3 regions of the Streptomyces sp. NPDC058469 genome follow, and region 2 is predicted to be linked to each of the others. Evidence: predicted binding sites of a transcription regulator. Region 2 holds the regulator's gene; each other region holds the start of a gene.
What was found. Region 2 encodes HrcA, which represses chaperone genes, less so after heat shock. Its sites were predicted from a motif close to TTNGCACTCNGNNNNNCNGAGTGCNAA; they were not measured.
Positions count from the first base shown of each region.

Region 1: groL (chaperonin GroEL) is a predicted target of HrcA. The motif match lies at 1,343-1,369, and genes of this name have one in related genera.
Region 3: groES (co-chaperone GroES) is a predicted target of HrcA. The motif match lies at 5,437-5,463, and genes of this name have one in related genera.

Region 1 is NZ_JBHXME010000241.1:1,959-11,660, forward strand. Features, by position in the region: gene groL (chaperonin GroEL) at 1-1,180, opposite strand, end outside; gene ACFWP5_RS49205 (cold-shock protein) at 1,565-1,771, opposite strand; gene ACFWP5_RS49210 (MoaD/ThiS family protein) at 2,203-2,478, opposite strand; gene thrC (threonine synthase) at 2,599-3,915, opposite strand; SAM riboswitch class I at 3,931-4,077, opposite strand; gene ACFWP5_RS49220 (glucosyl-3-phosphoglycerate synthase) at 4,268-5,212, shown strand; gene ACFWP5_RS49225 (trehalose-6-phosphate synthase) at 5,318-6,739, shown strand; gene otsB (trehalose-phosphatase) at 6,903-7,766, opposite strand; gene ACFWP5_RS49235 (DUF3263 domain-containing protein) at 7,841-8,092, opposite strand; gene ACFWP5_RS49240 (extracellular solute-binding protein) at 8,160-9,404, opposite strand; partial or broken gene ACFWP5_RS49245 (ROK family protein) at 9,536-9,702, shown strand, end outside.
Region 2 is NZ_JBHXME010000002.1:206,480-216,181, reverse strand. Features, by position in the region: gene ACFWP5_RS02225 (HAMP domain-containing protein) at 1-1,247, opposite strand, end outside; gene ACFWP5_RS02220 (SpoIIE family protein phosphatase) at 1,440-3,371, shown strand; gene hemW (radical SAM family heme chaperone HemW) at 3,449-4,681, shown strand; gene ACFWP5_RS02210 (DUF3097 domain-containing protein) at 4,733-5,542, opposite strand; gene ACFWP5_RS02205 (MBL fold metallo-hydrolase) at 5,577-6,299, opposite strand; gene hrcA (heat-inducible transcriptional repressor HrcA) at 6,473-7,489, shown strand; gene dnaJ (molecular chaperone DnaJ) at 7,490-8,623, shown strand; gene ACFWP5_RS02190 (nitronate monooxygenase) at 8,768-9,702, shown strand, end outside.
Region 3 is NZ_JBHXME010000025.1:34,199-43,900, reverse strand. Features, by position in the region: gene ACFWP5_RS14685 (LCP family protein) at 1-311, shown strand, start outside; gene ACFWP5_RS14680 (YciI family protein) at 463-819, shown strand; gene ACFWP5_RS14675 (RNA polymerase sigma factor) at 900-2,186, shown strand; gene ACFWP5_RS14670 (methyltransferase domain-containing protein) at 2,441-3,622, opposite strand; gene ACFWP5_RS14665 (polysaccharide deacetylase family protein) at 3,724-4,677, shown strand; gene ACFWP5_RS14660 (hypothetical protein) at 4,674-5,387, shown strand; gene groES (co-chaperone GroES) at 5,608-5,916, shown strand; gene groL (chaperonin GroEL) at 6,047-7,672, shown strand; gene ACFWP5_RS14645 (SDR family NAD(P)-dependent oxidoreductase) at 7,817-8,590, opposite strand; gene ACFWP5_RS14640 (MOSC domain-containing protein) at 8,699-9,367, opposite strand; gene ACFWP5_RS14635 (LysR family transcriptional regulator) at 9,448-9,702, shown strand, end outside.

The DNA.
Region 1 (9,702 bases), on a different contig from region 2:
TGCGGTGCTTGCGCTCCTTGAGCTCGACCTCGGTGGCCGCGCCCGCCTTGATGACGGCGACGCCGCCGGCGAGCTTGGCGAGGCGCTCCTGGAGCTTCTCGCGGTCGTAGTCCGAGTCGCTGTTCTCGATCTCGGCGCGGATCTGGTTGACGCGACCGGCAACCTGGTCCGCCGAGCCCGAGCCGTCGACGATCGTCGTCTCGTCCTTGGTGATGACGACCTTGCGGGCGCGGCCGAGGAGATCCACGGTCGCGTTCTCCAGCTTGAGGCCGACCTCCTCGGAGATGACCTCGCCGCCCGTGAGGATGGCGATGTCGCCGAGCATGGCCTTGCGACGGTCACCGAAGCCCGGAGCCTTGACGGCGACGGACTTGAAGGTGCCGCGGATCTTGTTGACGACCAGCGTGGACAGGGCCTCGCCCTCAACGTCCTCGGCGATGATCAGCAGCGGCTTGCCCGACTGCATGACCTTCTCCAGGAGCGGGAGCAGGTCCTTGACGTTGGCGATCTTCGAGTTGGCGATCAGGATGTAGGGGTCGTCGAGGACGGCCTCCATACGCTCCATGTCGGTGGCGAAGTACGCCGAGATGTAGCCCTTGTCGAAGCGCATACCCTCGGTGAGCTCAAGCTCAAGACCGAAGGTCTGGGACTCCTCGACGGTGATGACGCCTTCCTTGCCGACCTTGTCCATCGCCTCGGCGATGAGCTCGCCGATCTGGGTGTCGGCGGCGGAGATGGAGGCCGTAGAAGCGATCTGCTCCTTGGTCTCCACGTCCTTGGCCTGCTCCAGCAGGGCACCGGAGACGGCCTCGACGGCCTTCTCGATACCGCGCTTGAGGGCCATCGGGTTGGCGCCCGCGGCTACGTTGCGCAGACCCTCCTTGACGAGGGCCTGGGCCAGGACGGTCGCGGTGGTCGTACCGTCACCGGCGACGTCGTCCGTCTTCTTGGCGACTTCCTTGACCAGCTCGGCGCCGATCTTCTCGTACGGGTCCTCGAGCTCGATCTCCTTGGCGATGGAAACACCATCGTTGGTGATCGTGGGGGCGCCCCACTTCTTCTCGAGGACGACGTTGCGGCCCTTGGGGCCAAGGGTGACCTTGACGGCGTCGGCGAGCTGGTTCATCCCGCGCTCGAGACCGCGCCGTGCCTCCTCGTCGAACGCGATGATCTTGGCCATGTGAAGTGGTCCTCCCGGACTGGGGTGGATTGCTCCGGACCGCGCTGGCGCCCGCGACGGACGGCCTGCCTGCCCCGTGGTTCCTTGCACCACCTGGCCTGCGGGCCTCACCGACCCGGTCCTTCGTTATCACTCTCACCTTCAGAGTGCTAACGCCAATGATTAGCACTCGGCATGGTCGAGTGCAAGCGGCTCCCGCGTTCTGGGCCCCTCCTTCACGGGGCGCGCGAGGTGCGCGCGGGGCCTGCGTGACGGACGCGCGAGGCACGCTCCGGGCACGCTCCGGGCATGACGAAGGGCCCGTACCCCAGGAGGTGACCCCCCAGGAGTACGAGCCCTTCGGTGAGGAACGAAGAACGTCGCTGCTGTTCGTCGGCGCGTGCTTCAGCTGGTCGCGAGCCGGACCATGTCCGCCTGCGGCCCCTTCTGACCCTGCGAGATCTCGAAATCGACCCGCTGACCCTCTTCCAGGGTGCGGTAGCCGTCCATCTGAATCGCGCTGTAGTGGACGAAAACATCCGCACCACCGTCGACCGCGATGAAGCCGTACCCCTTCTCCGCGTTGAACCATTTGACGGTGCCCTGAGCCATGCCTAACTCCCCTATTACTGGCCCTTGCACGGACCCGCACTTCGCGGATCCGGGTCAGACCTCACCCCCCACAGGATTGGGGGCGTGCGCCGGAACGCGTCGACCGCGGCCGAATGTATCCGTCCAACTGCCGTCTGCAACAGGTCAATCCGACGAGAATTCCGGGCAGGACCGGTCGGGAATTTACGGAGAATTCGTCCGACTTCAGGGCAAGTCGGGCCCGATAAAGGGAACATAACGCGCAAAAAGTCTGCACACTTTGGCTACTTCTCATCGCACGCGGAGCGGGTACTCATATGCGTCCGGCATGCGGAGTGGAGCGCGTTCCCCAACTGTACCCCGCTCAACCCTACAGAATTGCCCCCTCCGCTTCTCTCACGGAGGGGGCAATTCGATGAACTCTTGGTAATCGGCGTTACCGAGGGTAATTATCAGCCGCCGGCGACGGCCGGAATGATCGAGACGCCGGCCCCCTCCGGAGTGGCCGTCTCCAGCCCCTGCTCGAACCGCACGTCGTCATCGTTGACGTACACGTTGACGAACCGCCGCAGCTTGCCCTGATCGTCCAGGACGCGGGCGGAGATGCCCGTGTGGTTCTTCTCCAGGTCCGTGATGACCTCGGCGAGGGTGGCACCTTCGGCGGAGACCTCGGCCTTACCGCCGGTGTAGGTGCGAAGGATGGTGGGGATGCGGACAGAAACGCTCATGCTCAAGACCTCCGGTCAGGTACGGCTTCTGGCTTTCAGGGGCGCGGGGCTGTGTCGACGTGCTGCTACCGCCGCGCGGGCGCGACCAACCCCCACGGGCCCGCAGACAAAGAACGACGCTTACGACGCGAGCCCAGCTTCCCTGAACGACTCGAGGTTCGGCCGGATCGTCGCGGTGAGCCCCGTGCCGGCAACCGCGTCCAGCGTCTTCAGACCGTCACCGGTGTTCAACACGACAGTGGTCAGCGTCGGATCCAGCAACCCGTTCTCGATCAGCTTCTTCGCCACACCGACGGTCACCCCACCGGCGGTCTCCGCGAAGATCCCCTCGGTCCGGGCCAGCAACTTGATCGCGTCGACAACCTGCTCGTCGTTGACGTCCTCAACAGCCCCACCGGTACGCCGGGCGATGTCCAGCACGTAAGGGCCGTCCGCCGGGTTCCCGATCGCCAGCGACTTGGCGATCGTGTTCGGCTTCTGCGGACGTACGACGTCATGCCCGGCCTTGTAGGCGACGGACACCGGCGAACATCCTTCCGCCTGCGCCCCGAAGATCTTGTACGGCTTGTCCTCGACGAGCCCGAGCTTGATCAGCTCCTGCAGACCCTTGTCGATCTTCGTGAGCTGCGACCCGGAGGCGATGGGAACCACGAGCTGGTCGGGGAGCTGCCAGCCCAGCTGCTCGCAGATCTCGTACGCGAGGGTCTTGGAGCCCTCCGCGTAGTACGGCCGCAGGTTGACGTTGACGAAGCCCCAGCCCTCGCCGGCCGGGTCGCCGATCAGCTCGGAGCAGAAGCGGTTCACGTCGTCGTAGTTGCCCTCGATGCCGACGAGCTCGCCGCCGTAGATCGCGGCCATGACGATCTTGCCCTGCTCCAGGTCGTGCGGGATGAACACGCAGGAGCGGAAGCCGGCCCGCGCGGCGGCGGCACCGACGGCGCCCGCGAGGTTGCCGGTGGAGGAGCAGGAGAGGGTCGTGAAGTTGAAGGCGCGGGCGGCCTCGATGGCCTGGGCCACGACGCGGTCCTTGAAGGAGTGCGTCGGGTTGCCGGAGTCGTCCTTGACGAACAACTTGCCCGCGTCGACGCCCAGTTCGCGGGCGAGGTTGTCGGCCTGGACGAGCTTGGTCCAGCCGGGGTTGATGTTCGGCTTGTCGGCCACGTCGGCGGGGACGGGCAGCAGGGGCGCGTACCGCCAGATGTTCGCGGGGCCCGCTTCGATGCGCTTGCGGAGCTCTTCGGTGTCGTAGGCCGAGAAGTCGTAGGCGATCTCCAGCGGGCCGAAACACTCCTCGCAGGCGAAGACCGGACCGAGCGGGACGCGGTGGCCGCACTCGCGGCAGGACAGCGCGGCGGCGGGGCCGAGATCGACGGCGTTCGCGGAGTTCGTGTCCGTGTTCGCGGGGTTCGTGGTGCTTGCGACAGTCTGCGCAGCCATGGAGGCGAGGCCCTTTCCTCATCTTCCTCACGACGCATCTCGCCGTGAGACGGATTTGGCACCTTCCCGAGCCGGGAGCCTCGCCACATCAACGTGACAAGACCGGCTGGAGGGTTGCCGGGGCTTCAACGGGCCGTATCCCTCTGCCCCTCTGGATGAGCGGTGTTCAGTTGTGTATGCGGTTGTGTCACTTGCGTGAGCGTCGACAACCCCCGACATGCGATGGTCATCAGCGTTGTTCAAAACTGTAACCGAAGGCCAGGACAGTTGAGTGAGCCGTCCGAACCGCGAGACGGATCACACACACTCCGTGATCACTGCTCGCCGAGAGAACGCAGAGGAGCCGCGCAACGTGCTGAAGGAAGTCGAGCGCTGGCTGAGCACCCGCTCCTGGTCCATGACCGATCGCCCGCTCCACAAGATTCTGGCCGCCAAGCAGCGCACGGGCCAGTCGGTCAGTGTCGTGCTGCCCGCGCTCAACGAGGAAGCGACGGTCGGCGACATCGTCGCGATCATCCGTCACGACCTCATGCAGCAGGTCCCGCTCGTCGACGAGATCGTCGTCGTCGACTCCGGGTCCACCGACCGCACCTCCGAGGTGGCCGCCGCGGCGGGCGCCCGGGTCGTGCACCGTGACGACATCCTGCCCCGCATCCCCGCCGTGCCCGGCAAGGGCGAGGTGCTGTGGCGCTCGCTGCTCGTGACGAGCGGTGACATCGTCTGCTTCATCGACGCGGACCTGAAGGAGTTCTCCTCCGACTTCGTCACCGGGATCGTGGGCCCGCTGCTCACCGACCCCGGCGTCGACCTCGTCAAGGCGATGTACGACCGCCCGCTCGGCGGCGCGGCGGGCCAGGGCGGCCGGGTCACCGAGCTGATGGCGCGCCCGCTGCTGAACATGCACTGGCCGCAGCTGGCCGGTTTCGTGCAGCCGCTCGGCGGCGAGTACGCGGCCCGCCGCTCACTGCTCGAACAACTGCCGTTCCCCGTCGGCTACGGCGTCGAGCTGGGCATGCTCGTCGACGCGCTGCACCTGGTGGGCCTGAACGCCCTCGCCCAGGTCGACGTCGGCGTGCGCAAGCACCGGCACCAGGACGGGCAGGCGCTGGGTCGCATGGCCGCGCAGATCTACCGCACGGCTCAGCTGAGGCTGGCCCGCGGTCACCTCATCCGGCCGTCCCTGACCCAGTTCGAACGGGGTCCGGACGGCTTCGAGCCGCGCACGTACTCCGTGGACACGGAGGAACGGCCGCCGATGGCGGACATCACCGAGTACCAGTCCCGCAAGGTGGCATAACCGCACAGTCATAGACGGTCACGGACGGTCGTATACGGACTCATACGGTCCGCAGACGGCCGTCCGTACGTTTGAGCGTTTCCGGGCCGGGCTAGGTTGTGGCGTATGGCTTCCACGGCTTCTACGGCTTCCCCCTCCCCTCGCGGTGCCGCTCAGGTGCTCGTCGCGTCCAATCGCGGCCCGGTCTCGTACGAGGTGGGCGACGACGGTTCGCTGCGCGCCAAGCGCGGCGGCGGCGGGCTGGTGTCCGGGCTGTCGGCGATCGGCCCGGACGCGGGTGCGCTGTGGGTGTGCTCGGCGCTGTCCGACGGCGACCGCGAGGCCGTACGGCGCGGGGTCGGCGAGGACGGCGTACGGATGCTGGACATCCCGGCCGATGTACACGCCGACGCGTACAACGGCATCGCCAACTCCGTGCTGTGGTTCGTCCACCACATGCTGTACCAGACCCCGCTGGAGCCGGTCTTCGACGCGGAGTTCCGGCGCCAGTGGGCGTCGTACGAGACGTACAACCGGGCGTTCGCGGAGGCGCTGGCACAGGAGGCGGCGGAGGGCGCGGTCGCGATCGTGCAGGACTACCACCTGTGCCTGGTGCCGGGGATGCTGCGGGAGTTGAGGCCGGATCTGCGGATCGGCCACTTCTCGCACACGCCGTGGGCACCGGCGGACTACTTCCGGATGCTGCCGGACGACATCCGGGAGCAGCTGCTGACGGGCATGCTCGGCGCGGACCGGCTCGGCTTCCTCACCCACCGCTGGGCGGACGCGTTCACGGCCTGTTGTACGGAGTTCGCCGGGGGCCCGGGTGACACGCGGATCGGCGTCCACGGCCTCGGCGCCGACGCCGACTTCCTGCGCGCCCGCTCGCACGAGCCGGACGTGGAGGAGCGCATCGTCGCACTGCGCGAGGAGATCGGCGCGGGCCGCAGGACCATCGTCCGCGTCGACCGCACCGAACTGTCCAAGAACATCGTGCGCGGACTGCTGGCGTACCGCCAACTCCTCGACGACCACCCGGAGTTGCTGGAGCAGGTCGTCCACGTGGCGTTCGCCTACCCCTCCCGGCAGGACCTCGCCGTCTACCGCGACTACACGGCCGAGGTGCAGCGGGTCGCCGACGAGATCAACTCCCAGTACGGGACGGCGGGTTGGACCCCGGTCGTCCTGCACGTCAAGGACGACTTCGCCCGCTCCCTGGCCGCGTACCGCCTCGCCGACGTGGCCCTCGTCAACCCCATCCGCGACGGCATGAACCTCGTCGCCAAGGAGGTCCCGGTCGTCTCCGACGAGGGCTGCGTCCTGGTCCTCTCCCGGGAGGCGGGCGCCTACGAGGAGTTGGGCGAGGACGCGATCCCGGTCAACCCGTACGACGTGATCGCCACAGCCGGCGCGCTCCACGAGGCGTTGACCATGCCGGCCGGGGAACGGGCCGAGCGGACAAAGAGGTTGACGGCGGCGGCTACGGCCCTGCCTCCGGCCCAGTGGTTCCTGGAACAGCTGAACGCGCTGCGCGATCGGACGAGTTGAGCGGGGCCGGGGCGGGGCGCGTCGGGGGAGCGGCAGAGCGGCCGTGGGGGTCGCTGGAAGCTGGGGCCGTTCCTAACCACTGTGGTGGTTCATGACTGGTTAGAAAGGACCCCAGCCTCCGGAGAGGCCAGTAGCAGGTCTAGGCCCCCACCCCGGCCTCGAATCACCCCAGTTGAGCCGCGAGCGCCGACAGCAGTCCTACGACCCCCGCCGGGCCGTCCACCACCAGGTCGGCCCGTTCCCGCAACTCCGTGACCTCGTCGCTGCCGCTGCAGACCAGCAACCCGGGGACGCCGTCCGAGCGGAGTTTTTCCACGGCCGCGAAGGCGGGGAGGTCGCCGAGGTCGTCGCCCGCGTAGAGGACCGACTCGGCGCCGGTCTCGCGGAGGTAGTCGAGGAGGGCTACGCCCTTGTCCATGCCGGGTGGGCGCAGCTCCAGGACCATGCGGCCGGGTTCGACGATCAGGCCGTGGCGGGTGGCGAGCTCGGTGAGGGGGGCTCGTAGGGCCTCGAAGGCGGCCTGGGGGTCCTCGGCTCGGCGGGTGTGGACCGCGAGCGCGCGGCCCTTCTCCTCGATCCACGTGCCCTGCCAGGCGCCGATCCGGTCGAGGAAGCCCGGGAGTTCGGCGCGGACCGCCGCGACCCCGGGATGCGGGGCGGGCGCGCTGACCGTGCTGCTCACCGCGTCCCAGCGTTCCGTGCCGTAGTGACCGAGGACGACCAGGTGTGCCAGGGCCGGGACGCCCGCGAAGCCGCCGTTGCGGACCGCCACGCCGGCCGGGCGGCCGGTGATCACGGCCACGGACGCCACCTTCGGGGCGAGTGCGGCCAGCGCCGGCACCGCGCCCGGATGCGCGCGGGCCTGCTCGGGGTCCGGCACGATCGGTGCGAGCGTGCCGTCGAAGTCGAGTCCGATCACCGCGGCGGCGGGCTTGGCGAGGATCGCCTCAAGGCCTTCGCGCCCGGCACGGGTGACGGGGGTCGGCAGTGCGTGCAGGGGATCGGTGGAGTCCTGAGGGCTGCCCATGTCAACGACCCTATCCGGGTGGGGGCGGTCCTACCCCTCGCTCACCGCCGCACGGCCGGGACCCACACCTCTCCTCACCTCTCCGAGCGCCGCGTGTCACGGACCCGTCTCAGCCTGTTCACCGTCACCGGGTCGTGGGCCAGGGCCCGCTCGTCGTCCAGCAGGGCGTTGAGCAGCTGGTAGTAGCGCACGGGGGCCAGGCCCAGTTCCTCGCGGATCGCGCGTTCCTTCACGCCGGGGCCCGGGAAGCCGCGGCGCTCCAACGCGAGGATGTCCTGTTCCCTCCGGTTCAGTGAGGGAAGCCGCGAGGGCCGGTCCTTGTCCATGCCCTGCACCGTAACCCCCGCCACTGACAACGGCCCCGGCTCCGCCCACTCCCCGCCGCTGCCGCCGTTACTTGCCGCTCTCCGCCAACGAAGCCGACGCCTGCAACTGCCCCAGCACCGCAGCCGGGCTGCCGTTCGCGGCCACCGCCTGGCCTATCCGCTTCTTTATGTCGGCGCTGACCGTGGACCAGGAGGTGTTGCCGACCGGGTAGAGCGTGGACAGCGGGAGTTCCTCCAGGAAGGGCCGTAGAGCCTGGTCCTGCTTCGATGCCTGCATCGCCTCGGACGCGGAGTTGGTCACCGGCAGGAGGTCGTACTCGCGGGAGAAGGCGAGGACGTTCTTCTCGCTGTAGACGAAGTCGAGGAAGTCGCCGATCTGCTCGCGGTGACCGTTCTGCTTGAACGCGGCCATCCAGTCGGCGACGCCCATCGTGGTCTTGGCCTTGCCGGTACGCCCCGGCATCGCGACCGTGCCGAACTTGACGCCCTTCTTGGCGGCCTGCTGCATGAGGGTCGGGTGCCCGTTGAGCATGCCTACGTCACCGTTGGCGAAGGCGGCGAACGCGTCCGCGCGGTTGAGCTTGGCCGGCGCCACGGGCCCGGTCAGGCCCTTGGCGACAAGGTCGTCGCGCAGCCAGGTGAAGGTGGAGATGTTCTGCGTGGAGTCGAGGGTGTACGTGCCGATGTCGTCGGTGTAGCCACCGCCCCCGCCGAGCAGCCACTGCATCGTCTCGGCCTGCGCCTCCTCGGAACCGAGCGGCAGCGCGAACGGGTACTTCACGCCCCGCTCCTTCAGCGCCTCCGCGTCGGCGGCCAGCTCGCTCCAGTCCTTCGGCGGGGTCAGGCCGGCCTCGGTGAAGAGGGTCTTGTTGTAGAAGAGGACGCGCGTAGACGCGGCGAACGGCATGCCGTACTGGATGTGGTTCACCTGCCCCGCGTCCAGCAGCGGCTCCAGAAAATCGGCTTCTACGGGGATGGAGAGCAGGTCGGCGGTGGAGTACAGCTTGCCCGCGTCCGCGTAGTCCGCGTACGCGCCGATCTGCGCCATGTCGGGCGCCTTGCCGGCGGCGACCATCTCCTTGACCTTGCGGTCGACGTCGTTCCAGGAGTAGACGCTGACCTCGACCTTGACGTTCGCGTGCTTCGCCTCGTACGCCTTGACGAGGGCGTCCCAGTATTTCTGCGAACTGTTGGACGCGGAGTCGCCGTAGTCCGCGGCGACGAGTCTCAGGGTGACATCACCGGAGCCTCCGCCGAGGCCGCAGCCGCCGAGAACCGCCGTCATGCCCAGTGCGGACACCACCGCGATCATTCCTGTCCTACGCCGCTGCACCGCTGAATCCCCAACCTTTGCTGTCGTGACGTTCGCTCTGCGAACCCATAAGGTCTACACCACGTGAGTGGACTAGACCTCTCGCGGGTAGACGGGCCACACTGTCCCCCGTGAGACATGTCATCGCCCTCGACGTGGGCGGCACCGGGATGAAGGCCGCCCTCGTAGGCACGGGCGGCGAGTTGCTGCACCGGGCCCGCCGGGCGACCGGGCGCGAGCGCGGACCGGACGCGGTCGTCGAGCACATCCTCGGCTTCGCCGCCGAGCTGCGCGCGTA
Region 2 (9,702 bases):
CGCGTCACTTCGTCCGCGAAGGCCGACAGCTGGTCCACCATCGTGTTGATCGTGGACTTCAGCTCCAGGATCTCGCCCTTGGCCTCCACCGTGATCTTCTTGCCGAGGTCGCCCTGCGCGACGGCGGTGGACACGAGCGCGATGTTGCGGACCTGCGAAGTCAGGTTGTCCGCCATGAAGTTGACGTTGTCGGTCAGGTCTTTCCAGACGCCGCTGACGCCCCGTACCTGTGCGCGTCCGCCGAGGTTGCCCTCGGTGCCGACCTCGCGGGCCACCCGGGTGACCTCGTCCGCGAAGGCCGACAGCTGGTCCACCATCGTGTTGATGGTCGACTTCAGCTCCAGGATCTCGCCCTGCGCGTCCACGGTGATCTTCTGCGAGAGGTCGCCGTTCGCCACGGCGGTCGTCACCTGGGCGATGTTCCGTACCTGTGAAGTCAGGTTCGAGGCCATGAAGTTGACGTTGTCGGTGAGGTCCTTCCAGACCCCGGACACGCCCCGCACCTGCGCCCGACCGCCCAACTGGCCCTCGGTGCCCACCTCGCGGGCGACGCGCGTCACCTCGTCGGCGAACGCGGAGAGCTGGTCGACCATCGTGTTCACGGTGAGCTTGAGTTCGAGCAGTTCGCCGGTCGCCTCGACCGTGACCGTACGCGTCAGGTCGCCGCGCGCCACCGCCGTCGTCACCAGGGCGATGTCCCGCACCTGCGCGGTCAGCCGGGACGCCATCGTGTTGACCGCCTCGGTCACATCACGCCAACTGCCCGACAGGCGCGTCACCTTGGCCCGGCCGCCGAGCCGTCCCTCGGTGCCGACCTCGCGGGCCACCCGGGTCACCTCGCCGGTGAACAGGGAGAGTTGGTCGACCATCTTGTTCACGGCCCGGCCGAGATGCCGTAGATCGCCCCTCAACTGCCTGCTGCCGTCGTGCAGATCGACCCGCTGGGTCAGGTCGCCGCCCGCCACCGCGTCCAGGACGCGGGTCGCGTTGGCGGCAGGGGCCACCAGTGCGTCGAGGAGCTGGTTGACGTCGTTGACGCGGGAGGTCCAGCCGCCCTGGCCGGGGCTCGCCGAGAGGCGTTCGTCGAGGCGGCCGTGGCGGACCAGCTCGCGTTTGACGCGCTGCGCCTCGGAGTTGAAGTGGGTGCTGCGGTCCATGATCTGGTTGAAGGCGGCGGTCAGTTCGGCCACCATGCCGTGGCCCGTCTCCGGCGCCTTCGTGAAGTCGCCGTCCCGGGCGGCCGTCATCACGGCGAGCAGTGGACGGAGATCCGATGCTCGAATCCAGTCGTCTTTGTGACCGTCTTCGAGCACACGCGTAGCACTGTTCTCACTCATGGCGGCCCACTTCGGTAACTCGGCGCTTATGGCCGCGGTCAGTCTGTCACTCTGTCCGCATCGATCGAGGCGTATTCGTCCGAACTGCTCGGGGAGCTGCGCATGGGGGCCATACCGACGCAACGGGAGACCACTTCGCGTGCTCCCGATGCGCCCGCGCACCACGGCGCGGACCGGTGTACGACGGTGCGCGCCACGCTGTCCGGCAGCCCCCTCGCGCCCGGTTCCGCTCGCGGTCTGGTGCGCGCCGCGCTCCGCGAGTGGGCCGAACTCGGCCTGCCCGGCACCGAGAAGCTCACCGACCGGCTGGCCGACGACGCGATGGTCGTCGTCAGCGAACTCGTCACCAACGCCGTCGTACACGCGGGCACGGACGTCGAGTTGGTGTGCCGCCTTGAGGACACGGACTCGATCGTCGTCGAGGTCGCCGACCACCACCCCTCCCGCGCCCCGCGCGACAACAGTGCCGAACCGGCGTACGAGACACCGGAGTTCGGCCGCGGCCTGCGCCTCGTCTCCACGCTCGCCGAGGCCTGGGGCGTCACCTACCGCACCGGCGTCAAGACGGTATGGGCCCGGCTGCCAGCCGAAGGCACCCCGGCCGCCGAGGAGTTGGAGACGTACGCGGGGGAGCGCGGCCTCCGCGTCGCCGAGATCCTCGCCCCCGAACCTCCCCCACACTCGGCTTCGCTCGACCGGGGGGACCCCCATCGCGCCGAACGCGACCGGGACTGGCTCGGCCGAGGCGCCCTCTCCTTTCTCGCCGAGGCCTCCGACCTCCTCGCCGGACAGCTCGACGAGGATCTCGTCGCCGCGCTCGCCGGACAGCTGATCGTGCCGAGGCTGGCCGACTGGTGCGCCGTATGGCTGGAGGACGAGGCGACGGGCCGCGGCGGAGGCTGGGGCGAGAGCGCCGGGGCCGGCGCCGGGCCGCGCCTGGCCCGGGTCTGGCACGGCAGCGAGAACCGCATCGAGGAACTGCGCGGCGCCCTGGAGAAGCACCCGCCCCGCCCGCCCGACTCCCTGCGGCCCGTGTCCTACCCTTGGCCCGCCGACGCCCTCGGCCCGCACGGGACGTACGGCGCGGCACTGGCGTACCGGCTGATCGCGGGCGGCCGTCCGCTCGGCACGCTGGTCATCGGACGGTCCGGGCTGCCCCGTTTTCCCGACGAGGTCACCGGCCTGGTCGAGGATCTCAGCCGCCGCGTCGCGCTCGCGATCGGCGCGGCCCGCCAGTACGCCCGCCAGGCCACCATCAGCCGCGTCCTCCAGCGCGGCCTGCTGCCCGGCGCCGTCGCCGAGATCCCCGGCCTGCACAGCGCCCTCGTCTACGAGCCGTGCGACAAGGGCGGCCCCAGCGGCGACTTCTACGACGTGTTCCCGGCCGGCGACGGCCGCTGGTGCTTCGCCCTCGGCGACGTCCAGGGCAAGGGCCCCGAGGCCGCCGTAGTGATCGGACTGGCCCGCCCGTGGCTGCGGCTCCTCGCCCGCGAGGGCTACCGCGTCGCCGACGTCCTCGACCGCCTCAACCAGCTCCTCCTCGACGACGCCACCGAGGCCGCCGACGCGGCGGCCCACGCGCTGGTGGCGGCGGGTGGCATGCCGGGCCCGGTCGGCGACGGCCCCCGCTTCCTCTCCCTCCTCTACGGCGAGCTGGTCCCCTTCGACGGCGGCGTCCGCTGCACCCTCGCCTCCGCCGGACACCCACTGCCGCTGCTCCTCGGGCCGGACGGCAGCGTCGGTACGGCAGCCCGCCCGCAGACCCTCCTCGGGGTCATCGAGGACGCCACGTACACCAGCGAGACCTTCGAACTGCGCCCCGGCGACAGCCTGTTGTGCGTCACGGACGGGGTGACCGAGCGGCGCTCCGGCTCCGTCCAGTTCGACGACGGCGACGGCCTCGCGATCGCGCTCGCCGAGTGCGCGGGGCTGAGCGCCGAGCTGATCGCGGAGCGGATCAAACGGCTGGTGCACGAGTTCGGCGGCCGACCCCCGGAGGACGACATGGCGCTGCTGGTGCTCCAGGCGGAATAGGCGGAAGGAGGCGGAAGAGGTGGTGCAGGCGGAAGAGGCGGAGCGGACAGTCGTACGGGTGCTGGACAATGGAGGACATGCCTTCCGCACTCCCCGACGGCGAGCCCGTCCCCGATGACGGCGCCCTGCCCGCCCCGGCGCTCGCCGGGGCCGCAGACCGACCCCTCGGGTTCTATCTGCACGTCCCGTACTGCGCGACCCGCTGCGGCTACTGCGACTTCAACACCTACACGGCGACCGAGCTGCGCGGCACGGGCGGAGTGCTGGCCTCCCGCGACAACTACGCGGACACCCTGATCGACGAGGTCCGCCTGGCCCGCAAGGTCCTCGGCGACGACCCGCGCCCGGTCCGCACGGTCTTCGTCGGCGGCGGCACGCCCACGCTGCTCGCGGCGGGCGATCTCGTACGGATGCTGAGCGCGATCCGGGACGAGTTCGGCCTCGCGCCGGACGCGGAGATCACGACGGAGGCGAACCCGGAGTCGGTGGACCCGGCCTATCTGGCGGCCCTCCGCGACGGCGGCTTCAACCGCGTCTCCTTCGGCATGCAGAGCGCGAAACAGCACGTACTGAAAGTCCTGGACCGCACCCACACCCCCGGCCGCCCCGAGGCGTGCGTCGCGGAGGCCCGCGCGGTCGGCTTCGACCACGTCAACCTCGACCTGATCTACGGCACCCCGGGCGAGACGGACGACGACTGGCGCGCGTCCCTCGACTCCGCCCTCGGTGCGGGCCCCGACCACATCAGCGCGTACGCCCTGATCGTCGAGGAGGGCACCCAGCTGGCCCGCCGCATCCGCCGGGGCGAGGTCCCGATGACGGACGACGACGTGCACGCCGACCGCTATCTGATCGCGGACGAGGTGATGTCGGCGGCGGGCTTCGACTGGTACGAGGTGTCCAACTGGGCAACGTCGAATTCCGGCCGTTGTCTCCACAACGAGCTCTACTGGCGCGGCGCCGACTGGTGGGGCGCGGGCCCCGGAGCCCACTCGCACGTGGGCGGGGTGCGGTGGTGGAACGTGAAGCATCCGGGGGCGTACGCGGGTGCCCTCGCCTCCGGCCGCTCACCGGGCGCAGGCCGCGAGATCCTCTCGGCGGAGGACCGCCGGGTGGAGCGCATCCTGCTGGAGCTGCGGCTCCGCGAGGGGGCACCGCTGGACCTGCTCCACGAGGACGGCCTCAAGGCCTCCCGCCGGGCGCTCACGGACGGACTCCTGCAACAGCGGCCCTACGACGAGGGGCGCGCCGTGCTCACCCTGCGCGGGCGGCTCCTGGCCGACGCGGTGGTGCGGGACCTGGTGGACTGACGGGAACTGTCAGCGGTTGTGGTGCGGGACCTGGTGGGCTGATCGAACCCGTCAGTGGCCGTCGGGGGCCGTGACGAAGTCGATCAACTCCTCGACCCGCCCCAGCAGTTCCGGCTCCAGGTCCTTGTACGACCCCACCTTGGCCAGAATCGCCTGCCACACCGCACCGGTGTTTTCCGGCCAACCCAGGGACCGGCACACGCCCGTCTTCCAGTCCTGCCCGCGTGGGATCCGGGGCCAGGCGGTGATGCCCACGGAGGACGGTTTCACGGCCTCCCAGATGTCGATGTACGGGTGGCCGACGACGAGGGCGTGCTCGCTGGTGACCGACTGGGCGATGCGCCACTCCTTGGTGCCGGGGAGCAGGTGGTCGACCAGGATGCCGAGGCGCGCGTCCGGGCCCGGGGCGAATTCCTCCACGATGGCGGGCAGGTCGTCGACGCCCTCCAGGTACTCGACCACCACGCCCTCGATGCGCAGGTCGTCGCCCCACACCCGCTCGACGAGCTCGGCGTCGTGCCGGCCCTCCACGTAGATCCGCCCGGCGCGGGCCACGCGTGCGCGTGCACCGGGGACGGCCACCGAACCGGATGCCGTACGAGTGGGCCGTAGGGGACTGGAAGGCGGCCTGACCAGGGTCACCACCCTGCCCTCCAGGAGGAAGCCCCTCGGTTCCAGCGGGAACACCCGGTGCTTGCCGAAGCGGTCCTCCAGGGTGACCGTGCCGGCCTCGCAGCGGATCACCGCGCCGCAGAAACCGGTGCCCGGCTCCTCGACCACCAGGCCCGCCTCCGCGGGGACCTCGGGGGCCGGCTTGGGCTTCTTCCACGGCGGGGTCAGGTCGGCGGAGTACTGGCGCATTCGGATGACGATAGGAGAACCGGGCCGACCGCCGTCACGACACGCCGAAACGCGTTGCCAACGCGTCCCGTTGGGCCCGCACGAACCCCGCGTCCACCACCGCTCCGTGACCGGGCACGTACAGCGCGTCCTCCCCGCCCAGGTCGAGAAGCCGGTCAAGCGCGGCCGGCCAGTGCGACGGTACGGCGTCGGGGCCCGCCTGGGGTTCGCCGGACTCCTCGACGAGGTCGCCGCAGAAGACGACCGGCGGGGAGCCGGGGACGAGGACCGCGAGGTCGTGGGCCGTGTGTCCGGGGCCGACGTTCGCGAGCCTGACCTGCCGGTCTGCGCCCAGGGGGAGCGTCAGCTCGTCCGACACCAGGTGACGCGGGTACGTCAGGGCGTCCACGGCCTCGTCGGCCACGCGTGCGTGCAGCCCGTTTTCGACAGCGTCCGTGCGCAGCGCCTCCCGCTCACGCGTCAACACCCGCTCCACGCCCACCGCGCCGAACACCTCGACGCCCGTGAGCGCCGCGGCCCCGAAGACATGGTCGAAATGGGCGTGGGTGAGCGCGAGATGGGTCACACGGCGCCCGGCGAGCGCCTGCGCCTCCGTACGCAACCGCGCGCCCTCCGCGAGGCTCGACCCGGCGTCGATCATCAGCGCCGAACCGTCCCCGACGACCAGCCCGACCGTGCAGTCCCAGCCAGGCAGCCGGCACCGGCCCACCCCGGCCGCGACCCGCTCCCACCCCACCTCTTCCCAAGTCACCGTCATACGGCGACGCTAACGGTGACGGCACTCGGGGCGTGACATCGCAGGACCGGCCTTGCCCAGGGTGTACCTCACGGCCGTACACTGGGCCGGGGAACGCTGGCACTCACGCGCACAGAGTGCCAGGAAAGGGCAGCCCGGCAACAAAACGGCGACCAGAACTGGAGGTGTGCGCGATGCTCAGCGAACGCAGGCTTCAGGTGCTGCGCGCCATTGTCCAGGACTATGTCGGCACCGAGGAGCCAGTGGGGTCCAAGGCGCTCACCGAGCGGCACAGCCTCGGCGTCTCCCCGGCGACCGTGCGCAACGACATGGCGGCCCTGGAGGACGAGGGGTACATCGCCCAGCCGCACACCAGTGCGGGGCGTATCCCGACCGACAAGGGCTACCGGCTCTTCGTCGACAAGCTCGCCGGCGTCAAGCCGATGACCGGCCCCGAGCGCAAGGCGATCCAGAACTTCCTCGACGGCGCGGTCGACCTCGACGACGTCGTGGGCCGTACGGTACGGCTGCTCGCGCAGCTCACCCGGCAGGTCGCCGTCGTGCAGTACCCCTCGCTGACCCGCTCGACCGTCCGGCACGTGGAGCTGCTGTCGCTGGCCCCCGCGCGCGTGATGCTCGTGCTGATCACGGACACCGGGCGGGTCGAGCAGCGCATGGTCGACTGCCCGGCGCCGTTCGGCGAGGCCTCGCTCGCGGATCTGCGGGCGCGGCTCAACAGCCGGATCGCGGGCCGCCGCTTCGCGGACGTCCCGCAGCTCGTGCAGGACCTTCCGGAGGCCTTCGAGGGCGAGGACCGAGGCACGGTCGCGACGGTGCTCTCCACCCTCCTGGAGACGCTCGTCGAGGAGACCGAGGAGCGGCTGATGATCGGCGGCACCTCCAATCTGACCCGCTTCGGACATGACTTTCCCCTCACCATCCGCCCCATCCTGGAAGCGTTGGAGGAGCAGGTCGTGCTCCTCAAGTTGCTTGGTGAGGCGGGGGATTCGGGCATGACCGTACGGATCGGTCATGAGAACGCCTATGAGGGACTCAACTCCACGTCGGTGGTGTCGGTCGGCTACGGTTCGGGCATCGAGGCAGTCGCCAAGCTCGGCGTGGTCGGACCGACCCGCATGGACTACCCGGGAACGATGGGAGCGGTACGCGCAGTGGCACGGTACGTCGGACAGATCCTGGCGGAGTCATAAGTGGCCACGGACTACTACGCCGTTCTCGGCGTGCGTCGCGACGCGTCGCAGGATGAGATCAAGAAGGCCTTCCGCCGGCTCGCGCGCGAGCTGCACCCGGACGTGAATCCGGATCCGAAGACCCAGGAGCGGTTCAAGGAGATCAACGCCGCTTACGAGGTGCTCTCGGACCCGCAGAAGAAGCAGGTCTACGACCTCGGCGGCGACCCCCTCTCGCAGGCGGGCGGCGCGGGCGCGGGCTTCGGAGCCGGTGGCTTCGGGAACTTCTCGGACATCATGGACGCGTTCTTCGGTACGGCGTCGCAGCGCGGACCGCGCTCGCGCACCCGCCGGGGCCAGGACGCCATGATCCGGCTGGAGATCGAGCTCGACGAGGCTGCCTTCGGCACCACGAAGGACATCCAGGTCGACACGGCCGTCGTCTGCAACACCTGCAACGGCGAGGGCGCCGCCCCCGGCACCTCCGCACAGACCTGTGACATGTGTCGCGGTCGCGGTGAGGTCTCGCAGGTGACCCGGTCCTTCCTGGGCCAGGTCATGACGTCCCGCCCGTGCCCGCAGTGCCAGGGCTTCGGCACGGTCGTGCCGACGCCGTGCCCGGAGTGCGCCGGTGACGGCCGCGTCCGCTCGCGGCGCACGCTCACGGTCAAGATCCCGGCCGGTGTGGACAACGGCACGCGGATCCAGCTCGCGGGCGAGGGCGAGGTCGGCCCCGGCGGCGGCCCCGCCGGTGACCTGTACGTCGAGATCCACGAGCTGCCGCACGCGATGTTCCAGCGCCGCGGTGACGACCTGCACTGCACGGTCACGCTCCCGATGACGGCGGCGTCCCTCGGCACGAAGGTGCCGTTGGAGACGCTGGACGGCATGGAGGAGGTCGACATCCGACCGGGCACCCAGTCCGGCCAGTCGATCCCGCTGCACACCCGCGGCATCACACATCTGCGCGGCGGCGGCCGGGGCGACCTCATCGTCCACGTCGAGGTCACCACCCCGACCAAGCTGGACGTGGAACAGGAACGCCTGCTCCGCGAACTGGCCAAGCTGCGCGGCGAGGAGCGGCCCACGGGGACGTTCCAGCCGGGGCAGCAGGGGCTGTTCTCGCGCCTCAAGGACGCTTTCAACGGTCGCTGAGAGGGTCCGGGGGCTGCCGCCCCCGGGCCCTCTCCTCGGTCCGAACGGCCTCGTCCTTCATGGCCGGACCGGCTGAAAGTAATGGCATGTGCCAGGGCCAAGGCCGGATTCGGACTTGTTCGGAGGACGTGACAACATGCCGTCATGTCCTCCGCACTGACCGATCTCCTCCCTCATCCGATCGTGCAGGCCCCGATGGCGGGCGGTGTCTCCGTCCCGCGTCTCGCGGCCGCCGTGTCCGAGGCCGGCGGGCTGGGGTTCCTCGCCGCCGGGTACAAAACGGCCGACGGCATGTACCAGGAGATCAAGCAGCTGCGGAGTCTGACGGGCCGCCCCTTCGGCGTGAACCTCTTCATGCCGCAGCCGGAGTACGCGGACAAGGCCGCGGTCGACGTCTACGCCCACCAGTTGGCCGGCGAGGCCACCTGGTACGAGACGGAACTCGGCGACCCGGACAGCGGCCGTGAGGACGGCTACGACGCCAAGCTGTCCGTCCTGCTGGACAACCCGGTGCCGGTGGCCTCCTTCCACTTCGGGATCCCGGCCCCGGCGGTGCTGGACGCGCTGCGCCGGGGCGGCACCTTCACCCTCGTCACCGTCACCACCGCCGAGGAGGCCCTCGCCGTGGAGCGGGCCGGTGCCGACGCGGTGATCGCGCAGGGCGTCGAGGCCGGCGGCCACCAGGGCACCCACCGCGACCTCCCGGAGAACGACGGCGCCAGCGTCGGCCTGCTCTCCCTCGTCGCCCAGATCCGCGAGACCGTGAACCTCCCGATCGTCGCCGCCGGCGGCCTGATGCGCGGCAGCCAGATAGCCGCGGCCCTCGCGGCGGGCGCGAGCGCGGCCCAGCTCGGCACGGCGTTCCTCGCCACCCCGGAGTCCGGCGCCCACGCGCTCCACAAGCTGGCACTCACCAACCCCCTGTTCACGCGTACCGAGTTGACCCGCGCGTTCTCCGGCCGCCCGGCCCGCGGCCTGGTCAACCGTTTCATGCGCGAGCACGGCCCGTACGCCCCCGCCGCGTACCCGGAGATCCACCACCTGACCTCGCCGCTGCGCAAGGCCGCCGCCAAGGCCGG
Region 3 (9,702 bases), on a different contig from region 2:
GCAGCGACCTCGGCCGAATAGGCCTCCAACAGATGCTGGTGAAGGCCCTGTTGACCCAGATCGCCTCCCACGACCTCCTCACCGACCCCACCAAGCTCTACGAGGTCACCGACGCGGTCACCGACAGCCTCACCACCGACACCGGCCTCGACTCCCTGAGCGAACTCATCAGCCTCGGCCAGAGCCTGAAGGGCCTGTCGGCGGACGCGGTGACGACGGTGACGATGCCGAACGTCACGGCACCGTCCGATCCGAACCGGGTGGTGGCGAAGGAGCCGGCGGCGAGTGATCTGTGGGAGTCGCTGCGCTGACCTACGGGATCGCTGCGCTGACCTGCGGAAACAGGCGGGCAAAAGAATCTTCGGGGAATTCCGGCGAGTGTGTCGATCCGGGCGCCCGTCGTTCGACGCATGGTTGAAAGGCCGGGAAGGACCCGGCCCGAGTCCCACCCGAGGAGTCACCATGCCCCGCTACCTCTCCCTCGTACAGATCGACGAGAAGACCGCCCCCTCCGAGGGCCCCAGCCCCGAGCTGATGCAGCGCATGGGCGAGCTGATCGAGGAGATCACCAAGGCCGGCGTGATGCTCGACACCGCGGGCCTCACCCCGACCGCGCAGGGCGCCCGCGTGCACTGGGAGGGCGGCAAGATCTCCGTGACCGACGGCCCCTTCACCGAGTCCAAGGAGGTCGTCGGCGGCTACGCGCTCATGCAGTGCAAGGACATGGCCGAGGCGATCGAGTGGACGAAGCGGTTCCTGAAGGTGCACGAGGAGTTCTGGACCGTGACGTGCGAGGTGCGGGAGATCGCGGAGGGCTGAGGGTTCCCCGGCCTGCCGACCTTCCTTGGCCTCCCGGCCTTCCTTGGTCTGAGGCCGTCAGGGGTGTTGCATGGTGGGCTGTGACCTCGGAATCGCAGCCCACCCCCGACCCGCACGGCAGCGCCACGGACCCGCGCGGCACCATCGAGACCGTCTTCCGCATCGAGTCCCCCCGCATCATCGCCGCCGTGGCACGCACAGTCCGCGACGTCGGTATCGCCGAGGAACTCGCGCAGGACGCGCTGGTCGCCGCGTTGGAGCAGTGGCCGAGGGACGGTGTGCCCGACAACCCGGGCGCCTGGCTCATGGCCACCGCCAGGCACCGCGCCGTCGACCTGATCCGGCGCCGGGAGAACTACGCCCGCAAGCTCCAGGAGATCGGCCGCACCCTGGAGACGACGGCCCCGCCCGAGGAACCCTCCGCCCCCGACGACATCGACGACGACCTCCTGCGCCTGGTCTTCACCACCTGCCACCCGGTCCTCTCCGCCGAGGCCCGCACCGCCCTCACCCTGCGCCTCCTCGGTGGCCTGACCACCCCCGAGATCGCCCGCGCCTTCCTCGCCCCCGAGCCGACGATCGCCCAGCGCATCGTCCGCGCCAAACGCACCCTGGCCACCAAGAACGTCGCCTTCGAGGTCCCCTACGGCCCCGACCGCGAGGCCCGCCTCGGCTCCGTCCTGGACGTCATCTACCTCATCTTCAACGAGGGTTACGCGGCGACGGCGGGCGACGACTGGCTCCGCCCGAGCCTCTGCGAGGACGCGCTCCGCCTGGCCCGTCTCCTGGCCGGCCTGATGCCGAAGGAACCCGAAGTGCACGCCCTGGCCTCCCTGTTGGAGTTCCAGGCCTCGCGCTCGGCCGCCCGCACCGCCCCGAACGGCGACCCCGTCCTCCTCAAGGACCAGAACCGCCGCCGCTGGAACCGCCTGCTCATCGCCCGCGGCATCACCGCCCTGGGCCGCGCGGACACCACGTCCACCGGCGCCCCCGGCCCCTACGCCCTCCAGGCCGCCATCGCCGCCTGCCACGCCCACGCGTACACCTACGACGAGACCGACTGGCGGACGATCGCGACCCTGTACGGCCTCCTCGCCGTCCGATCCCCTTCTCCAGTGGTCGAGTTGAACCGCGCGGTGGCCGTCTCGATGGCGGAGGGCCCGGCCCCGGCACTGGCCATCGTCGACACCCTCGCCACCGAACCCGCCCTGCGCGACTACCACTTGCTCCCGAGTGTCCGCGGCGACCTGCTCCTCCGCCTGGGCCGTACGACGGAGGCGAAGGCTGAGTTCGTACGAGCGGCTTCGCTGGCCCGCAACGAACGCGAACGCCAACTCCTGCTGCACCGGGCGGCGGAGGCGTCGTAGCCCGGTCATGGCGCGGTCGTAGCGCAAAGGGGGTCCATGGACAGGTGCCTGGTGCCGGAATTCGACGGGGCGTCACATGGCCGGGGAACTCGGGGGAGAAGATCCGGCTCCAGTTCGACGCGGACCTGCGGTTGAGGGAGCAGGAGTGGACGGATGATCTCCTACGCCTACGGCCTCGCCTATGCGGCAAGCCTTCGCGCCCGAGTCCATGTCCTCCCCGACCACACCATCGAGCCCCTCCCCTGGCGGAGAGTTCAGACAGGCCGCCCGATCAACATAGTTGGCGCCCCCGCCACCCGAGTGAGGAACACCGTCGCCGAGTTGGGCCCCTGAGGCTTCACCTTCCGCCGCAGCTCCTCCGGTTCGACGGCCGACCCCCGTTTCTTCACGGTGAGTACGCCCACCTCCCGCTCCCGCAACAGCGCCTTCAACTTCTTGACGCCGAAGGGGAGTTGATCAGTGATCTCATAGGCGGAGGCGTACGGAGTCGGCCGTAGCTCGTCCGCTGTCACATAGGCGATGGTCTCGTCGACGAGTCCGCCCCCGACCTCCTCCGCCACCTCGGCGACGAGATGGGCGCGGATGACGGCGCCGTCGGGTTCGTACAAGTACCGCCCCACGGGACGGACTTCAGGGTCCGGCAGCCCGCGCCCGTGCAGAACTCGCGGACCCGGCAGGAGAGTTGCCCGCACCGCCCCCGGCCGCACTCCTGTCCCGAACCACAGCACAGCCTCCTTCACGTCACCCCCGTCCGAGATCCACTCCGCCTCGGCCGCCGCCGGGATCGCCTCGTGCGGTACCCCGGGTGCGATCTTCAGCGCGGCGAGCGGGGCCGTCGTAGCGGCGCCGACGGCCCAGGACAACGGCGGCGAGTACGCCTCGGGATCGAAGATGCGCCCCCGCCCGCCCCGCCGCGCGGGATCGACGAACACGGCGTCGTACGCGGACGTGTCCACCTCCGTCACATCCGCTTCCCGTACCTCGATCAGGTCGGTCAGTCCCAGCGCCTCCGCGTTGGCCCGTGCGACAGCGACCGTCAGCGGATCGCGGTCCACGGCCAGTACCCGCACCCCCGCCCGCGCCAGCGCGATCGCGTCGCCGCCGATTCCGCAGCAGAGGTCGGCGACGGAGGTCACGCCCAGGTCCAGCAGCCGGCCGGCGCGGTACGTGGCGACGCTCGCCCGGGTCGACTGTTCGAAGCCGTTCGGGGTGAAGAACATCCGGTCGGCGTCCTCGGGCGTGAATTTCGCCGCCGCCGCACGTTGCCGCAGCCGGGTCTGGCCGAGGGCCGCCGAGACGAGGTCGGCGGGGTGTTCGCGGCGCAGGCGGGTGGCGACGGCGAGTTCCTTGGCCGGGTCGGTGCCGCGGACCTCGTCGAGGAGGGCGCGGCCCTCGGGGGTGAGCAGGGCGGCGAAGGCGAGTACGGGGTCGTTCACCGGGTCATTGTGGGCCAGTCGGTGGACGGTGTGCCTCCGGTGGCGGTGTCTTGGAGGTGTCGGCACGGGATCGTGGCCGGGGCCTGAAAGGATCCGACCCCATGCGAGTAGTCGTACAAAATGACATCAATCGGGCGTACGGGAATCGGGGGATCCGGGGTCGGAGGACGGGCGCCCGTGGCGCGCTCGCCGCCCTGGCCCTCGCCGCCCTCGTCTCCGGCTGCACCCAGCCCGGCTCGGGCGCGGCCGTCCACCCGGCGCAGGGCGCGCAGCCGCTGCACGCGCCCCCGGCCCGCGCGCTGGACTCCTACGCGACCAAGTTGCGCGCCGCGTACGCCGCCCGGGTCGCCGCCGCGAAGCGCTGGGGGCTGGCGAAGGTGCCGCTCACGGCGCCGCCGGCCCCGGCGCCCAAGCCGGAGATCACCGCGCGCAAGGGCTTCGAGGTGGACGACCAGGAGGAGCTGAACCTCCCGCCGGTCTTCACGACGATCCCCACGAAACAGAAGATCGTCTTCCTCACCATCGACGACGGCGAGAACAAGGACCCTGCGTTCCTGCGGATGATGAGCGACCTGAAGCTCCCGTACACGGCCTTCCTCAGCAACTACCTGGTGAAGGACGACTACGGCTACTTCCGGAAGATGCAGGCCCAGGGGCACACGGTCAACAACCACACCCTCACGCACCCGTACCTGCCGGGGCTGTCCTACGCCGAGCAGAAGCGCGAGATCTGCGGCATGCAGGACATCATGAAGAAGCAGTTCGGCAAGGCCCCGACGGTCTTCCGGCCGCCGTACGGGAACTACAACCACGACACCCTCGTCGCCGCGAAGTCCTGTGGCATCAAGTACGCCCCGATCTGGGACGAGGAGGTGTACGTCGACCACTGGGAGTACCGCGAGGACGACCGGTCCCTGCACCCCGGCGACATCGTCCTGACGCACTTCCGGGGCCGTGCGGACTGGAAGGGCACGATGGTCGACGACATGCGCCGCTTCCTGGGCAAGGTCACGGCCGAGGGCTATGCGGTGGCCCGCCTGGAGGACTACCTGTGAGGCGGGCGGGCCGTCTGCGGGTACCGGTGGCCGTCGCCCTGGCGGCCGCCCTCCTCACCGGTTGCGCCCAGTCCGTCGACCCCATCGAACGGCTCGGCAAGAAGGCCGCCCAACGCGTCCACTCGCACGGCCCGTCCCACGAACAGCCGTACCGCCACTGGGGTTTGACGGCCCCGCTGGCCCCCGCCCCGAAACCGGCCCCCCGTCCCGCCGCCCGCTCGGCGGGTCCGGGCCTCCCACCCGTCGTGGACCACGTCCGCACCCGCGACAAGGTCGTCTTCCTGACCTACGACGACGCGGGTGCGCGCCGCGACCCCAGGTTCGCCGACATGGTCCGCGAACTACGGCTCCCGGTCACCATGTTCCGAACGGCACCGGAGCACGGCCACTTCACCGGCCTGCCCTACGCCGCCCAGCGCACCGAGATCTGCGGCCACCGGCCCCGCCCCAGGTCCCGTCTGCTCCGGCCCCCCTACGGCACGTACGACACGACGACCCTCCGGGCCGCCGCCGACTGCGGAGTCTCCGCCCTGGTCCTGTGGCGAGCCTCCACGACGACCGGCCCGCTGACCTATGCCCACGGCGACCACCACCTCGCCCCGGGCGACATCGTCCGCGTCGGTCCGACCCCGGCCGACAGCACGGCACGGCTGCTGCGCGGCATCCAGGGGCGGGGCCTGACGGTGGGCCGCTTGGAGGACTACCTCTAGCCCAACGCCTTCGGGGTGACTTCAAAATTCTGGTTCAGCGCCGCGGGCATTGGCACTCCGCTTGACCGAGTGCTAATCGCAGTCATAGTCTCAGACCTGGCACTCCCCCCTGGAGAGTGCCAATAGCGACGGGCAGGTCCGGCACCCGCGACGACGGATCGACCTGGTCGCCACCTCAGACAGTTAACCCCGTGAGATCTCCGAAGGGGGAGGTCGGATCGTGACGACCACCAGCTCCAAGGTTGCCATCAAGCCGCTTGAGGACCGCATTGTGGTCCAGCCGCTCGACGCCGAGCAGACCACGGCCTCTGGCCTGGTCATCCCGGACACGGCCAAGGAGAAGCCCCAGGAGGGCGTCGTCCTGGCCGTGGGCCCGGGTCGCTTCGAGAACGGCGAGCGCCTGCCGCTCGACGTCAAGACCGGCGACATCGTGCTGTACAGCAAGTACGGCGGCACCGAAGTGAAGTACAGCGGCGAGGAATACCTCGTCCTCTCGGCCCGCGACGTGCTCGCGATCATCGAGAAGTAATTCGCTTCAAGCACCATCTGAAGCACATTCTGTTTTGAGCTGCGCCCCTGGCCCCCGCGACCTTATGAAGCCGGGCGTCAGGGGCGTAGTTCGTTTCACCCACGTTTTCCGAGAGGGCTGAACCGCTCCCATGGCGAAGATCCTGAAGTTCGACGAGGACGCCCGTCGCGCCCTCGAGCGCGGCGTCAACAAGCTTGCCGACACGGTCAAGGTGACGATCGGCCCCAAGGGCCGCAACGTCGTCATCGACAAGAAGTTCGGCGCCCCCACCATCACCAACGACGGCGTCACCATCGCCCGCGAGGTCGAGCTCGACGACCCGTACGAGAACCTCGGTGCCCAGCTGGTGAAGGAGGTGGCGACCAAGACCAACGACATCGCGGGTGACGGCACCACCACCGCCACCGTGCTCGCCCAGGCGCTCGTACGCGAGGGCCTGCGCAACGTTGCCGCGGGTGCCTCCCCGGCCGCCCTGAAGAAGGGCATCGACGCCGCCGTCAAGGCCATCTCCGACGAGCTGCTCGCCACCGCGCGGCCGATCGACGACAAGGCCGACATCGCCGCCGTGGCCGGTCTGTCCGCGCAGGACAGCCAGGTCGGCGAGCTCATCGCCGAGGCGATGGACAAGGTCGGCAAGGACGGTGTCATCACCGTCGAGGAGTCCAACACCTTCGGTCTGGAGCTGGACTTCACCGAGGGCATGGCCTTCGACAAGGGCTACCTGTCGCCGTACTTCGTGACGGACCAGGAGCGGATGGAAGCGGTCCTCGAGGACCCGTACATCCTCATCCACCAGGGCAAGATCAGCTCCATCCAGGACATGCTGCCGCTGCTGGAGAAGGTCATCCAGGCCAACGCCTCCAAGCCGCTGCTGATCATCGCCGAGGACGTCGAGGGCGAGGCCCTGTCGACCCTGGTCGTGAACAAGATCCGCGGCACGTTCAACGCGGTCGCGGTCAAGGCCCCCGGCTTCGGCGACCGCCGCAAGGCGATGCTCGGCGACCTCGCCACCCTCACCGGTGCTCAGGTCATCGCCGAGGAGGTCGGCCTCAAGCTCGACCAGGTCGGCCTGGACGTGCTCGGCTCCGCCCGCCGCGTGACGGTCACCAAGGACGACACGACCGTCGTCGACGGTGCCGGCGACTCCTCCGAGGTCGCGGGCCGCGTCAACCAGATCAAGGCCGAGATCGAGAACACCGACTCCGACTGGGACCGCGAGAAGCTCCAGGAGCGCCTCGCGAAGCTGGCCGGCGGCGTGTGCGTGATCAAGGTCGGCGCCGCCACCGAGGTGGAGCTGAAGGAGAAGAAGCACCGTCTGGAGGACGCCATCTCCGCGACCCGCGCCGCGGTCGAGGAGGGCATCGTCTCCGGTGGTGGCTCCGCTCTGGTGCACGCCGCCAAGGTCCTTGAGGGCAACCTCGACAAGACCGGCGACGAGGCCACCGGTGTCGCGGTCGTGCGCCGCGCGGTCGTCGAGCCGCTGCGCTGGATCGCGGAGAACGCCGGCCTGGAGGGCTACGTCATCACCGCCAAGGTCGCCGAGCTCGAGCAGGGCCAGGGCTTCAACGCCGCGACCGGCGAGTACGGCGACCTGGTCAAGGCCGGCGTCATCGACCCGGTCAAGGTCACCCGCTCCGCCCTGGAGAACGCCGCCTCCATCGCCTCCCTGCTCCTCACGACCGAGACCCTGGTCGTCGAGAAGAAGGAAGAGGAGGAGCCGGCCGCCGGTGGTCACGGCCACGGGCACTCCCACTGACGCAGGTCGGTGAACCACCCGTAGTACACCGAAGGCCCGGCATCCCTCAGGGGGCGCCGGGCCTTCGCGTCGCCGTCTCTTCCGTCACCGAGGCGGCTGCCGTCACCTTCGTCACCGGGGCCGCCGTCATCGAGGCGGCTGCCGTCACTGCGGCCCGTACTTCCGCCCGGTCTTCGAGGTGACCCCGCCCAGCACCGCCTGCGGAGTGATCTTCACCAGACCCATCAGCGCCTTGTAGCGCGGGTCCGGGATCGACAGCGTCTTGCCGCGCGCCAGATCCGCGAGCGCCGCCGCGACCAGCTTGTCCGCGTCGAGCCACATCCAGTTCGGGATGTTGTCCGTGCCCATCCCGGCCCGCTCGTGGAACTCGGTCCGCACGAACCCGGGCGCCAGCGCCATCAGCCGTACGCCACTGCCGGCCAGGTCCTTGGCCGCGCCCTGCGTGAACTGCACCACCCACGCCTTCGACGCGCCGTACGTCCCGCGCGGCACGAAGGCCGCCACCGACGCCACGTTGACCACACCGCCGCGCCCGCGCTCCCGCATCGCCTCGGCCGCCGCGCTGGTCAGCCGCAGCACCGCCTCGCAGTGCACCTTGAGCATCTTCAGCTCGTCGGCCATCGACACGTCGAGGTAGCGGCCCTTGTTGCCGAAGCCCGCGTTGTTGACCAGCAGGTCGACGGGGTTCTTGCGGTCGGCGACGCGGGCGGCCACCGCCTCGATGCCCTCGTCCGTGGCCAGGTCGGCGGTCAGCACCTCCGCCTCGATACCGTGCCGGTCGTGCAGTTCGGTCGCCTGCTCCCCGAGCCGCTCGGTGTTCCGCGCCACCAGCACGAGGTTGTGTCCGTCCGCCGCGAGCCGCCGCGCGAACGCGGCACCGATCCCCGCGGTCGATCCCGTAATCAATGCCGTTGTCATGGCGCAAGATTAGTGACCCGGAGCGAGCCGGTCCGATCTCTGCACAGGCCCTCCCGATCCGTGACGAACACGTGTCGAACAACGTGTCGAACGGCCCGTGACGGCGGGTCAGCCCGGGTACTCCGCGACATATTTCCGGGCCTGCGCCAGCGCCTCCGGATGCAGTGCCTCACCCGCCGGAAGCAGCCGCGGCAGCAGCTCCCGCTCGGTCGTCACCGCCCGGAACTGCAGGGCCACCGTCACGTCGTGGTCGGGCCGGTGCACGATCTCGATCGCGTCGCCCGCCCGGATCTCGCCGGGCTCTATGACCCGCAGATAGGCCCCCGGCGCACCCTTCACGGTGAACCGCTTCACCCACCCCCGCTCGCCCAGATGGTCCTGGAAAGTGCGACACGGAATACGCCCGCAGGTGACCTCCAGCACCACCTCGGAACCGATCCGCCAGCGCTCGCCGATCCGCGCGCCGGACACGTCGAGCCCCAGGGTCGTCAGGTTCTCCCCGAAGGAGCCGCTGGCCAGCGGGCGCCCCAACTCCCGCTCCCAGCCGTCGAGATCCTCGCGCGCGACCGCGTACACCGCCTGGTCGTCGCCGCCGTGGTGCCGCCGATGACACACCGCGTCCCCGGCGAGCCCGCTCCCGGCGACCCCCTTCGGCCCGGGCGCGCTCACCCGCACCGGCGTGTCGGTCGGCCGCTTGTCGATGCCCGTCACACCCTCGGGCTGCTCCGTGTACGGCACGGCCGTGGCCCGGCCCAGATTCAGCGACAGAAGCTTCATGACGGCACGGTAGACGAGAGCGCCCCAAAGGCGTGGCGCATTATTCGTCGCCGTACCCAAGAAGCGCTTATGCTCGCCGCATGATCGAGGCCCGACATCTCCGTGTGCTGCGCGCCGTCGCCGCCACCGGCTCCTTTTCGGCGGCCGGGCGTGAACTGGGCTGCACCCAGCCCGCGGTCAGCCAGCAGATGAAGGCCCTGGAGACCTCGGTAGGCACCCCGCTCCTCATCCGCACCGGCCGCGAGATGCGCCTGACCCAGGCGGGCGAGGCTCTGGTCCGGCACGGCGCCGGCATCCTCGCCGGCCTGACGGCGGCGGAGGAGGAGGTCGCCGCG